DNA from 4 places in the Pseudarthrobacter sp. LT1 genome. Region 4 is predicted to be linked to each of the others. Evidence: riboswitches for the same ligand, from Rfam matches in the RefSeq annotation. Region 4 holds a riboswitch; each other region holds the start of a gene.
The links. A riboswitch is a leader RNA that binds a small molecule or an ion and turns the genes downstream of it on or off. The one in region 4 is predicted to bind thiamine pyrophosphate.

Region 1 (3,202 bases), 400 kb from region 4:
CCGCGATCTTGTAGGTGATGACACCCGTCTTGACGTCGTCCTTGTTGGGCAGCCCCAGATGTTCCTTTGGTGTGACGTAGCAGAGCATGGCTGTCCCGTACCGGGCAATCTCGGTGGCGCCGATTGCCGACGTGATGTGGTCGTAGCCGGGAGCGATGTCGGTGACCAGCGGGCCCAGGGTATAGAAGGGCGCACCCTTGCACAGCTCCTGCTGCCGTTCCACGTTCTCACGGACCAGGTGGAAGGGAACGTGGCCCGGCCCCTCCACCATCACCTGGACGTCATACTCCCAGGCCCGCTGCGTCAGCTCGGCGAGCGTGTCCAGCTCCGCGAACTGCGCGGCGTCGTTGGCGTCCGCCGTGGAACCGGGGCGGAGGCCGTCACCCAGCGAGAAGGCGACGTCGTATTTGGCGAAGATTTCGCACAGCTCATCGAAGTGCGTGTACAGGAAGTTCTCCTGGTGGTGGGCCAGGCACCAGCCCGCCATGATGGAGCCACCGCGCGAGACAATGCCGGTGACGCGGTTGGCGGTCAGCGGAACATAGCGGAGCAGCACGCCAGCGTGGATGGTCATGTAGTCCACACCCTGTTCGCACTGTTCGATCACCGTGTCCCGGAAGATCTCCCAGGTGAGGGCGTTGGCCTCGCCGTTGACCTTTTCCAGCGCCTGGTAGATCGGCACCGTCCCGATCGGCACGGGGGAGTTGCGGATGATCCACTCCCGCGTGGTGTGGATGTCGTCGCCGGTGGAGAGGTCCATGACGGTGTCGGCACCCCACTGGGTGGCCCACTGCAGCTTGTCCACCTCCTCCGCGATGGAGCTCGTCACCGCAGAGTTGCCAATGTTCGCGTTGATCTTCACCAGGAAAGCCTTGCCAATGATCATCGGCTCGGATTCCGGATGGTTGATGTTGTTCGGGATGATGGCCCTGCCGGCAGCAACCTCGCTGCGGACCAGCTCAACGTCGCAGTTTTCGCGCAGCGCCACGAACCGCATTTCCTGAGTGACGATTCCCTGCCGGGCATAGTGCATCTGCGTCACCGTCCGGCCGTCGACGGCGCGGCGGGGCACCGGCTGTGCGCCCTTCCACTCCGCGGAGGCGGCGCCGCGGCGTACGGCCGACCGGCCGTCATCGAGCAGGTTGCGCTCCCGGCCGCCGTAGGGCTCGGTGTCCCCGCGCGCCGCGATCCACCCTGAGCGGAAGGGCTGCAGCCCGCGGACGGGGTCGCTGCCGGGCCCCGCAGTCCGGTAAGTCCGGAAGGGTGCGTTCGGCTGGCCGTTGGGTGACGGTTCAAGGGCAATTTCCGTCACAGGTACCCGGATCCCGGACGCCTCATCCGCAAGGTAGGCGAGGGAATGGGACTTCAGGGACTGGGTCACGGGCTGTTCCGATGCGTCGCCGGGCTCCCCGGCGGACGGCAGCAGGGCAGGGTTCAACTGGGTGTTTTGCGTACTCAAGGGAATACTCACTTCCTTCGCCGGCATTACCCGGACAGGTTCAACGGTCGCAGGCTGCGTCAGCCCGATCTCAGCCCCTGCAAGGGCACCCGTGTGGTCAGGAACGAAGCTACCACAGGCCCCTGAACCGGGCTTGTCATAATTGCGGTGCTAGCCTGACCGGGCATCGAAAGGAGCGCCATGGCAGACATCATCCACTTCCGTGGACCCGTCCTGACCGCACCGGACCGGGTGCGGCATGGACTTTGGTCGGTGGACGGAAGGCTCACGTTCAACAAGCCGGACACTCCTCCCGGCCGGATACTCGACGGCTGGGTCCTGCCGGGCTTCGTGGACGCCCACTGCCACATCGGCCTGGGCCCCGCAGGCCCTGTGGAGCCCGCAGCCGCCAGGGACCAGGCGCAGGCGGACCTCAACGCCGGAACCCTCCTGGTCCGGGACGCCGGCTCGCCGGCGGATACCCGCTGGATGCAGGGTGGCAGGGACTTCCCGGTGTTGATCCGTGCCGGGCGCCATATCGCCCGGACGCGCCGCTACCTGCGGGGCTTCGCTGAGGAAGTTGAACCGGACGGCCTCGTGGAGGCCGTCCGCAAGCAGGCGCGCGACGGCGACGGCTGGGTCAAGCTGGTGGGCGACTGGATTGACCGCAGCGCCGGCGACCTGGCGCCGTCGTTTCCCGCCGCCGTCGTACGCGATGCCGTCCAGGCGGCGCACGACGAAGGCGCCCGGGTGACGGCGCACTGCTTCGCCGAAGACACCCTGGACCAGGTGCTGGACGCCGGCATTGACTGCGTCGAGCACGCCACCGGGCTCCTGCCCCGCCACCTGCCCCGGTTCGTGGAGCAGGGCGTACCGATCGTGCCCACGCTCATCAATATCGCCACCTTCCCCGACATTGCTGCGCAGGCGGATCCCAAGTTCCCACGCTATGCCGCGCACATGCGCGCCCTGTGGGAACGCAGGCTCGAGCGGGTGGCGGAAGCCCATGCCGCGGGCGTGCGCATCTTTGCCGGTACCGACGCCGGCAGCGTGATCCGGCACGGCAGGATCACGGACGAAATCCTGGCCCTGCACGGCGCCGGCCTGCCCATGGACGTGGCCCTCGACTCCGCCTGCTGGGCAGCACGAACGTGGCTGGGAGCGGACGGAGTGGAGGAAGGGGCCCGCGCCGACGTCGTCGTATGCCGGGAAGACCCGCGGGCGGTACCGGAGACCATTCATGCGCTGGAGCACGTGGTGCTGGGCGGGCGGATCATTCGCTGACAAACGGCTCGCAGGGACTTGGAATAAATTGAAGCTTCAAGTAATTTTAATAAATGACAGGCCGCCAATGGGACGGCCGCCAATGCTAGGAGCCTTCAATGACCGCATCAGCCAGCAGCCAGGATCTTCTTCCTGCCGACCTCGCCATGGGCACCGTGATGCTCAAGGTGGGCGACATGAAGGTCATGACCGACTACTACCAGCGTGCGCTGGGCCTTGAGGTGGTGGCCGAGCAGGACGGCGGGCTCTACCTTGGCCGCCTGGGCAGGCCGTTGGTCCACCTCGCGCCGGCTCCCGGACTGCACCTTCCCGGCAGGGGAGAAGCAGGCCTGTTCCACACTGCGCTGCTTTTCGAGGACCAGGCTTCCCTCGCCGCCACCGTCGCTACTGCTGCCCAGTACGAGCCGCGGGCCTTCACGGGCAGTGCCGACCACCTGGTCAGTGAAGCGTTCTACTTCACCGACCCCGAGGGCAACGGCA
Region 2 (3,202 bases), 490 kb from region 4:
AACTCACTTCTCTCGACGTTTATTACAAAATTTGCGTGCGGAACCGACTCGGAAAAGCCAGGATTCTCGCTGTGCCTCAACGCCGTGGGGTCATAACCCAAGTGTTGGCGTAAGCACCGAAGATCCAGAATACGCTAAATCCATCTACGGCCGCAAATGAGGCTGGTTCCGGCGGCCCGGCTGTGGTAGTAACCACACCCCGACAAGCTGCACCGCAACCATGCCCCTCCATGATAGCGGCGGTGCTGCCCGAAGGGGTCAGGAATGCAGCCTCGGCGCGTCGAAGAATTCCACTTCCAGGCGGCAGGACTGCTTGAACGCGGTCACCATCGCCGCCCGTTCGTGGTCGGAGGCCTTCCGCCCTGCCGCGTCCACGATGGCGATGGCCCGCCGGGTGGCTTCGGCGAAGCCCTCGTCGGCGTAGGTCCGGAGCCAGGCCGCGTAGGCGTGGCCGTCGGGCTCTCCCGTGGCAAGGAACTGGGCGTGCAGCTTTTCCCCGACCTCGGCGTAGAGCCAGAAACAGGGCAGGACTGCGGCGACCAGGACGGCGTAACTGCCCGACGCCGACGCTGCGGTGAGGTGGTCAACATACGCCTTGGTGACGGGGCCAAGTCCGCCCTGGGCAGGGCGGGTGCTGAGCCATGAGCGGTGCAGCTCCGACTCCACTTCCAGGCACTGCTGCGAGGATCCCGCCCAGAACAGCTGCTCCGCTTCGGACGGGGCCAGGGCACTCGCCCGGGCGAGGACCCGGGAGTAGCCGTTCAGGTACAGGGCGTCCTGCGCCAGGTAGTAGGCAAAGTCCTTCTCGGCAAGGTCTCCGGAGGCCAGGCCGCGGATGAAGTCCAGGGCGTAGATGTCCGTCAGGTCCTGCTGCGCTTCCGTCCACAGCCGGGCAGCGAAGGCGCCTTCCGCGAGGGCCGGCCGCACATGGTGGAAATGGTGCACGGGGCCGTTTCCCTGGCCCACCTCGAGCTGCTCCGAGTTCTCAAGGGCGCCGGCCAGCCATGGCTTGACCGTCAGGAGCGATGCCTCCCAGTCGCCAAGGCGTGCCTGGACGGTGGCCATCGCGGAGGACAGGGAGCAGCCGGTGCCGTGGCTGTTGCGGGTGGAAATTCGTTTGCCGTGCACTTCCACCACTTCCTGCGACAGGAGGCCGGCCGTGTTGACCAGCGCGTCCGGGCAGTCTGCACCTGCGAGGTGTCCACCCTTGACCAGCACGGTGGCCCCGGTGGCATCGGCAAGGCGCCTCCCCTGGTCCAGCGCCGCCGTCCAGGTCCCGGCAGGCTCCCCGCCCACCAGCATGGCAAGCTCCGGGAGGTTGGGAGTGATGAGGTGCGCCAGCGGCAGCAGTTCGCGGAGGGCAGCCTCCGCGGATTCCTTCAGCAGCCGGTCACCACTGGTGGCCACCATCACCGGGTCGAGGACCACGACGGCGGGGCGGACCTTCTCCAGCCATTGCCGGACAGTGCGGATGACGCTCTCGTCGCCCAGCATGCCGATCTTGACCGCGTCGATGGAGATATCGTCGCTGACCGCGTCCAGTTGTTCGGCCAGGAAAGCGGCCGGAGGAACGTGGACAGCCTGCACGCCACGGGTGTTCTGTGCCGTCAGGGCGGTGATGGCAGCCATGCCATATCCGCCGTGGGCAGCAATGCTTTTGAGGTCGGCCTGGATGCCGGCGCCACCGGACGGGTCGGAGCCCGCGATCGAGAGGACCCGCGGGACGTCCCGGCCCAGGGGCAGCGCGGTCGGAACGCCGGAGGCAGCAGGCAGGGGCACGGAAAGGGTCGAAGACAAGAGACATCCCTTCGCCGGTACTAGCCGGACAGGTTCAACGGGTCTGGATCTCAGCCGGCCTTCTGCGCGGCACCCCGTGTCGGTTTCCACCCTAGCCCGTAGGCCGCATCAGGAAAAAGGATGACAGCGCCCGGTCCAAGGGAAAAACAACCTCCCGGCAGCAGAAATCCCCGCCACACGGACGATTCCCCCGGTACTTCCCGGGGGAATGGTCCGCAGGGCGGGGATTCCTTACTGCGCGGCCGTCCGTTTGACCGGAAACTCCTGTACCTAGAGCTCCGAGGCAGGCACACCCACGCCGAGGATGATGGGCTCCTCAGGCGCCTTGCCCGGTTCCGCCGGCGCCAGCTGGGGCTTCACGTGTTCAGGAGCCTTGGCTGCGTGCGAATGGCCCGCGCCTGCCGCCTGGACGTTTTCGTGCTGCTGGACGGCGGTCTCGTTGGCGGCACCCTGCGCACGGCTGGCGGCACGGTGGCGCCGCGGCCTGCGTTGCCGCGACTGCTCCAGCGTGTGGTCGGAGTAGTCCTTCCCGGCTGCAGCTTCCGTTGCGGCGGAGCGGGCTTCCGCTCCCCCGTCGTCGTGCTGCCGTTCCGGCGCCACAGTTTCCGGCACCTTCACGGCTTCGGCGGTCTTGGCAGGCGCGTTCTCCACAGGGGACGCCGGCTGGCCGAGGTGGGCGAACGCTTCCGCGAGCCGGTCCAGGGTGAGGGCAGGTTGGGGATGCTGTTCCTCAGCGTGCTCCACGAACGGAAGCGGGACTTCCTCGCCGCCGAACGTCAGGACAGCTGCAGGACGTGCCGGGGCGTCGGCGTCGTGCTTCTCCTCGACGGGCGCCGGCGCAGGCTCCACGGAAGGCACCTGCCGGGCTGCCGCCACCTCGTCGTCATGCAGGTGGGCAGCATGGGCCGCAGCGGCAATGTTCGCCAGGGCAAGCCTGGTTGCCTCCGCCTTGGCGTGCCGCTCGGCGTCCGACGGGTCCGGCTGGACCGTGTGCACATGGACGGCAGGTGCCGGGGCCGCTTCGGGCTGCTGCCCGCCGCGTCCGCGCCGCCGCTTGCGTTCGGGACGCACGCCGGGCTGGGCATTGTCGCTCCGCTGCCCTTCCGTGCGGGTCTCGGGCCGGTTGTCGGTGCGCTGGACGTGGTGCTCGGCCGCAACGATGGTGGCGCGGCGGTGCTCCACGGGGTCGTCGTGGGTCACAACACCACGGCCGGCGCAGGCCTCGCACTGCTCGCCAAATACTTCCAGCAGTCCGGTACCCATGCGCTTCCGGGTCATCTGGACCAGGCCGAGTGAGGTGACCTCGGCCACCTGGTGCTTGGTCCGGTCACGGCCCAAGCACTCCACCAGGCGGCGCAGGACCAGGTCGCGGTTGGATTCGAGCACCATGTCGATGAAGTCGATG
Region 3 (3,202 bases), 1.1 Mb from region 4:
TGCTCTGCGGCCAGCAGGAGGCTGCCTGCGCCGGGAGCCGGGACGGCGGCGCGGGCACGTGTGGCCGGCACGTACCCGGGTACCCAGACGCCCGCTGCGGCGAGCATGCTCCGCGCCTCCGTAAGTACTCGGTCCGGCGGCCCGTCCAGGAGCACTGCAGGATCGGCGGCGGAGCCCGGCTGCAGGACCACGATCCGGTCCACCAGGTCCTTCCAGACGGACACCCGGTGCTCCACCACCACCAGCGTCGCCCCGGTTTTGTCCAGGGAGCGGGCCACGGCGTCGCGGACCTCCAGCACGCCGTCCGGGTCCAGGTTGGCGGTGGGCTCGTCCAGCAGGATCAGTCCGGGACGCATCGCCAGGATGCCCGCCAGCGCCAGGCGCTGCTTTTGGCCGCCGGACAGGGCCGACGTCGGGTGGTCCAGCGGGAGGTGGGCGAGCCCGACGTCGGCAAGTGCCTCGTGAACGCGCGGCCAGATGGCGTCGCGGGGCACCGCAAGGTTTTCGGCGCCGAAGGCGACGTCGTCCCCCACCCGCGACAGGACCACCTGGGTCTCCGGGTCCTGCTGCATGAGACCGGCACGGCCGCGCCGTGCCCGGGGCGGGGCTCCGTCCACCAGCAGCGAACCGGACTCGTCGGCGTCGCCTGCCTCGCCGTCGTCGTTGATGTCTCCCAGGACGCCGGCCAGGGCGTGCAGCAGGGTGGACTTCCCGGCGCCGGAAGGCCCCAGCAGGAGCACCCGCTCCCCGGGGGCGATGTCCAGGTCAAGGCCGTGGACGGCGGGCTTGGCCCTTCCGGCGTGCCGCCAGCCCCAGCCGCGGGCGGCGATGGCGGCAGGCCGGACCGTGCCGGAGGCGTCCTGGGAGGATGCCATCAGGAGAAGACGGGCTCCGTGGCAGCCTTGCGGGACGCGAAGGAGCCCAGCACGCCGGTGCGGGCCAGGCCGCGGGTGGCAAGCCAGGACAAAGCGCCAGCCAGGATGGCCCCGGAAAGGGTGGTCAGCACGATGTAGGCGAGCTTGTCCGCGCCGGAGTAGGCAATGTTCCAGCCCCACGGCGCAAACGAGTCATTCAGTCCGCAGAAGAACCCTGCCGCGGCGCCGGCCAGCAGCGATACGGGCAGGTTGAACTTGCGGTAGACGAAGATCGCGAAAATGATTTCCGCGCCCAGGCCCTGGATGAAACCCGAGAAGAGGACCGAGGCGCCGTACTGGGAACCCATCAGCAGTTCGCCGGTTGCGGCTACAGTCTCGCAGAACAGGGCGGCTCCGGGCTTGCGGATGATGAGCATGCCCAGCACCCCGGGAATCATCCAGCCGCCGGCGAGCAGTCCGGTCAGGGGCGGGTAGGCGGCGTTCATGGGGGCGGACAGTGCGGCGGCACCCTGGTCCCATGCCCAGAAGATGACGCCGCCCGCGATGGCCACCAGCGCGGCGACGACGATGTCCACGACGCGCCAGGACTTACTGGTGGTCTTCTTGATTGCTGCAGTGCTCATGTGATCCTCCTGGGAAACAGGAGGGGAAAGTGGACCCGGGTGCAGGCCTGTGGCCGTGCATCCGCGACACTTTGAGAACTCGACTCCCTTGCGCCGGTACTAACCGGATCAGGTTCGAGGGTCTGCGGCTGTCCGCACTCTCAGCGCCCACCTGCGGTGCCCGGCCTGTGCCAGGATGCCCGACGGCGGCGCTCCCCTGTCGTTTTTAGTGTTGCTTGTGGTTGGGTAACGCTGTCTATTTTGCCCAGTTGGGCGTGGTCAAGTTTACACCTGGCAGGAGTAGATTGAGGGCCATGACCGCCAATCCACCGGATGTAACCGGGTTCGATCCTGATTCCAGCGACGCCCAGCCGGAGGGCTCACTGGAGGCGCAGATTGCCCGCATCGAGGCAGAGGTCCGTGAGCTCCAGTTCCCCGGCTTCTCGCTGGATGATTCGTTGAACCTGGGCCTGCTCCTCGTTGAACTGGGCAAGGAGCGGTCATTGCCCATCGCCATCGACATCGCCAAGGGTGACCAGGTGCTGTTCCATGTCGCACTTCCGGGCGCCACGCCCGACAACGGCCACTGGATCCGGGCCAAGCAGCGCACTGCCCTGCGGTACGAGGTGCCCTCCCTCCTGGTGGGACTGCGCGGCCGGCTGGGCGGCGGCCGGATCGAGGACAACGCCTGGTTCGACCAGTCCCGCTATGCGGCACACGGGGGCGCGTTTCCGATCCAGGTCACGGGCGTTGGTGTGGTGGCTTCCGTGGCGGTGTCCGGCTTGCCGCAGCTTCAGGACCACGAACTGGCGGTGGAGGCACTGCGCGACATCCTGGGTTCGGCTCTGGACGAGTAGCGCCGGCTGACCCGGCGCAGCGGGACACGCACCGGTACTTGCCAAGCGGCCCCGGGCTGCTTAGCTTTTATTAGTAATCATGCTTACTATGTTGTCCCCCGGGGTACGACCACCACAGGGAATGGGAGCACCATCGGCGGCCGTTCCCCGAACCGGCGCGGCAACCAAGGAGCACCGTGAGAATCCCGGACACCAGAGGTCCCATCAGCAGCGCCCTCTTTGCGGCCCTGTCCAAGGCCCCTGATGCTGCCACTCCGGAGCTGGACGGGCTGTACCGGCTGGTGGCGGCGCAGGTGGCGGGTACCGGTGACATCATTGCCGACGAAGACATCCAGCTGTCACTCTTTTGCCTGTACGAACTGCACTACTCGGGCCTGGACGGGGTCAGCGACGCTTGGGAGTGGGAACCGGCCCTGATCAGGGTCCGGCGACTGATCGAAGAACCCTTTGAAGCCGCCCTTCGCGCCGCCGCACGCCAAACCGCCGGTAATGTCGAACTGCCCGCCGGGATTGCCATGACCAGCGATGCCGTGGCCGACGTCCTTTTCGGCCTCGCCGCTATGGACACCGGCCCGAGCGTTTCCCGCTTCGTGGCACGGAAGGCAAGCCTGGAGCAGCTCAAAGAGTTCCTGATCCACAAATCCGTGTACCAGTTGAAGGAAGCGGATCCGCACACCTGGGCCATTCCGCGGCTATCCGGCCGGGCCAAGGCTGCCCTCGTGGAAATCCAGGCCGACGAATACGGCGGCGGCAGGCCGGAGCGGATGCACAGTGCGCTGTTTGCCCGGACCATGCGCGGGCTGGGCCTGGACGACAGGTACGGCGCCTACATCGATACCATCCCCGCCGTCTCCCTCGCGTCCGTGAA
Region 4 (3,202 bases):
CCCGGAGCAACAAACGCCGGAACGTCGGCGATGGCGTACATGACCCGGTAGCCGTTTCCGTCCCGTTCGATGAACACTGCCTGGTCCAGGTCCGTGGAGGACGCCGGATCGATGGTCACGAACTCGACGGCGGTCAGGTCGTATGACGGCAGTTTCAGCGCCGCGATGGCGGCCCGGGCGTCTTCCACTGCTTCGGCGGGGTACGGCCCCGGCAGTTCAAGTTCCGTCCGCAGCAGGCCCAGCGCCTCTTCCAGGGCGTTCTTGTGGTCATGGACGTTGGGGGCCAACCGATGATGTGACACAAAAATCAGCGTATCCCCAAGTCCCGGAATTAAGCAGGCTCAGGAGCCGGTGCCGTCCAGCGCGTCGAGAAGGGAGGCGGCGGCGGCCGCGGGGTCGGGTGCCTCCGTGATGGCGCGGACCACCACGATCCTGCCGGCACCCGCCTCCACCACTTCCCGGACGTTTCCGTGGTCGATGCCGCCGATGGCAAACCACGGCACGGGATCTCCGGCCTGCCGGGAGGCTTCGGCGGCATATGTCACCAGTTCAGGGCCGACGGCGGCCCTGCCGGGCTTGGTGGGTGTGGCCCAGACCGGACCCACGCAGAAATAGTCCAGCCCTGACGGCCCAACCGTTGCGGTCAAGGCGGCGTCCACCTGGTCGGTGGTGTGGCTGGAGAGTCCAATGGCCGCGTTTCCGTTGACCAGCGTCCGTGCTGCCGGCAGCGGAAGGTCCTTCTGGCCAATGTGGAACACCGGTGCCCCGGACAGCACGGCGATGTCCGCACGGTCGTTGACGGCCCACAGCCGGCCGTGGCGTACCGCTGTTTCCTTCAGGACCGCCAGGAGGTCCAGTTCCTCTGCGGCCTCGATGGTCTTGTCGCGCAGCTGGATGATGTCCACGCCGCCGGCAAACGCGGCGTCAATGAACTCTGCGAAATCGCCGCGCGCCGTCCGTGCGCCGGTGCAGAGGTACAGGCGGGCTGCCTTGAGGGCGTCGCTGTGGCCGGCGTTGGCAACTTCGGCGGTGAGGGCCGCGGTGGCTGGAGCGTGGGGGCCGGCGGGCAGGGATGAGGCGGACACATTCATGCCTGCAAGCCTAGTTCCTCTAAACTGGGCAGGTACTGCGGGAGCCTGCGGCAGCTGTCACAAAGCGCCGGGCTGAGAGGGCGTCAGAGCCGACCGCTTGACCTGATCCGGTTAATGCCGGCGTAGGGAAGGAACCACATGCGCAACCCCGTTGACAATGTCCCCGGGCCCGCCCATACCGGCATCCAGTCCACCGTCCGGGCCGACGTCGCCGTCATCGGCGGGGGAGTGGTGGGCCATGGCATCGCCTGGGAGGCGCAGCGTTCCGGACGCTCCGTTGCCTTGATCGATGACGCACCCGGAAACGGTGCCAGCTGGGCCGCCGCGGGCATGCTTGCCCCGGTCAGCGAACTTCACTACCAGGAGGAGGACCTCCTGGAACTGATGCTTGAGGCATCGTCCCGCTGGCCCGGGTTCGCGGCGGGGATCGCCGGCGCGACGGGGGCGGATTGCGGATACCTGACGACGCCGACACTCGCCGTGGGTGCCGACGCCGCGGACCGCCGCGCGCTGATGGACCTCCGCGCGGTACAACAGGCCAACGGACTGGGGGTGGAGCCCCTGGCCGTGCGCGAAGCCCGCAAACGCGAACCGCTGCTCAGTCCCGCCATCGCCTGCGCCCTGGACACACCCGCAGACCACCAGGTGGATCCCCGGCGCCTGGTGGCAGCCCTGCGGTTGGCCCTCGCGGGCGCTGCACTTAGGTCCCCGGAGCGGGCCGCCGCCGGAGCGGTGGACGGGTATGCCGTACCCGACCGGGCCGCCGGCCTGCTGTGGGAGGGCGGAGCGGTTACCGGTGCCGGCCTCGCCGGCGGCGGCACCGTCCTGGCGGCGGAAACCATCGTGGCCAACGGCCTGCAGGCAGGGGACCTTGGGGGCCTGCCCGACGGCCTCGACCTGCCACTGCGCCCAGTCCACGGGGACATCCTCCGCCTCGCCGTTCCGCAGCACCTCCAGCCCCTGGTGACCTCCACGGTGCGCGGCCTGGTGCACGGCGTCCCCGTCTACATCGTCCCCCGGCAGGACGGAACCGTGGTGATCGGGGCAACCCAGCGCGAGGACGCGCTCTCCGATGCCGTGAGCGCCGGAGGCGTCTACCAGCTGCTGCGGGACGCGCAGGCGCTGGTGCCCGCCGTCGCCGAACTGGAACTGCTCGAGTGCACCGCCCGGGCCCGCCCCGGTACCCCTGACAACGCGCCCCTGCTGGGCCGCGTGCGGGTGGATCCGGGGTCCGGAAACCCTGCCGACGGGCACGTCCCGGGACTCATCATCGCCACCGGGTTCTTCCGGCACGGCGTCCTGCTCACACCCGCCGCAGCCGCCATCTGCACGGCGCTGCTGGACGGTACATCCGATTCCCGCTGGGCGCCCTTCAGCCCGGAGCGGTTCTCCCGGCCGGCGGCAGCCGCCACCACACCCCACATCAAGGAGACAGCGTGAACATCACCCTGAACGGAAACACGCACGAGGTGGCCGACGGCGCCTCCATCACCACGCTCGTCAGCCAGGTCACCGGGCGCCCGCTGGCACCCAACGGACAGGCGACGGACGGCGGGAAACTGGGCGTCGCCGTCGCGCATAATGCCCAGGTGGTGCCGCGCAGCCAATGGTTCGCCACCGCGCTCGCCGAGGGCGACGATATTGAACTTGTCACTGCAGTACAGGGAGGCTGACGCCATGACCGAAACCAACACCATCAACCCCGCCGGAAACGCGGGTGCCGCCGACGCCCTGGTGATTGACGGCGTCGCCCTCGGATCCCGGCTCATCATGGGCACGGGCGGGGCACCCAGCCTGGACGGCCTGGGCGCAGCGCTGCTGGCCTCCGGCACCGCCCTGACCACAGTGGCCATGCGGCGGTACTCCACGGCTGAAACTGGGTCGCTGTTCCAGCTGCTGGTGGACCATGGGATCCGCGTGCTGCCCAACACTGCCGGCTGCTTCACGGCCAGGGACGCGGTCCTTACTGCGGAACTTGCCCGGGAGGCTCTGGAGACCGACTGGGTGAAACTGGAGGTCATCGCGGACGAGCAGACCCTCCTGCCGGACGCCGTGGAGCTCGTGGACGCCACGGAGCAGCTGGTCAACCGGGGGTTCAAGGTCTTCGCCTA

Region 1: it holds a riboswitch for thiamine pyrophosphate, as region 4 does, so the genes downstream of both, thiC (phosphomethylpyrimidine synthase ThiC) here and thiO (glycine oxidase ThiO) in region 4, are expected to answer to the same signal.
Region 2: it holds a riboswitch for thiamine pyrophosphate, as region 4 does, so the genes downstream of both, thiD (bifunctional hydroxymethylpyrimidine kinase/phosphomethylpyrimidine kinase) here and thiO (glycine oxidase ThiO) in region 4, are expected to answer to the same signal.
Region 3: it holds a riboswitch for thiamine pyrophosphate, as region 4 does, so the genes downstream of both, VIK36_RS20015 (ECF transporter S component) here and thiO (glycine oxidase ThiO) in region 4, are expected to answer to the same signal.

What each region holds. Positions count from the first base shown of each region.
Region 1 covers NZ_CP141830.1:2,755,662-2,758,863, reverse strand. The annotation lists gene thiC (phosphomethylpyrimidine synthase ThiC) at 1-1,459, opposite strand, end outside; TPP riboswitch at 1,455-1,562, opposite strand; gene VIK36_RS13000 (amidohydrolase family protein) at 1,640-2,722, shown strand; gene VIK36_RS12995 (VOC family protein) at 2,821-3,202, shown strand, end outside.
Region 2 covers NZ_CP141830.1:2,670,539-2,673,740, forward strand. The annotation lists gene thiD (bifunctional hydroxymethylpyrimidine kinase/phosphomethylpyrimidine kinase) at 259-1,779, opposite strand; TPP riboswitch at 1,787-1,884, opposite strand; gene VIK36_RS12575 (Rne/Rng family ribonuclease) at 2,068-3,202, opposite strand, start outside.
Region 3 covers NZ_CP141830.1:4,252,688-4,255,889, forward strand. The annotation lists gene VIK36_RS20010 (ABC transporter ATP-binding protein) at 1-875, opposite strand, end outside; gene VIK36_RS20015 (ECF transporter S component) at 875-1,498, opposite strand; TPP riboswitch at 1,566-1,706, opposite strand; gene VIK36_RS20020 (heme-degrading domain-containing protein) at 1,792-2,334, shown strand; gene VIK36_RS20025 (iron-containing redox enzyme family protein) at 2,511-3,202, shown strand, end outside.
Region 4 covers NZ_CP141830.1:3,158,605-3,161,806, reverse strand. The annotation lists gene VIK36_RS14815 (RNB domain-containing ribonuclease) at 1-302, opposite strand, end outside; gene thiE (thiamine phosphate synthase) at 342-1,091, opposite strand; TPP riboswitch at 1,119-1,237, shown strand; gene thiO (glycine oxidase ThiO) at 1,230-2,531, shown strand; gene thiS (sulfur carrier protein ThiS) at 2,528-2,764, shown strand; gene VIK36_RS14795 (thiazole synthase) at 2,769-3,202, shown strand, end outside.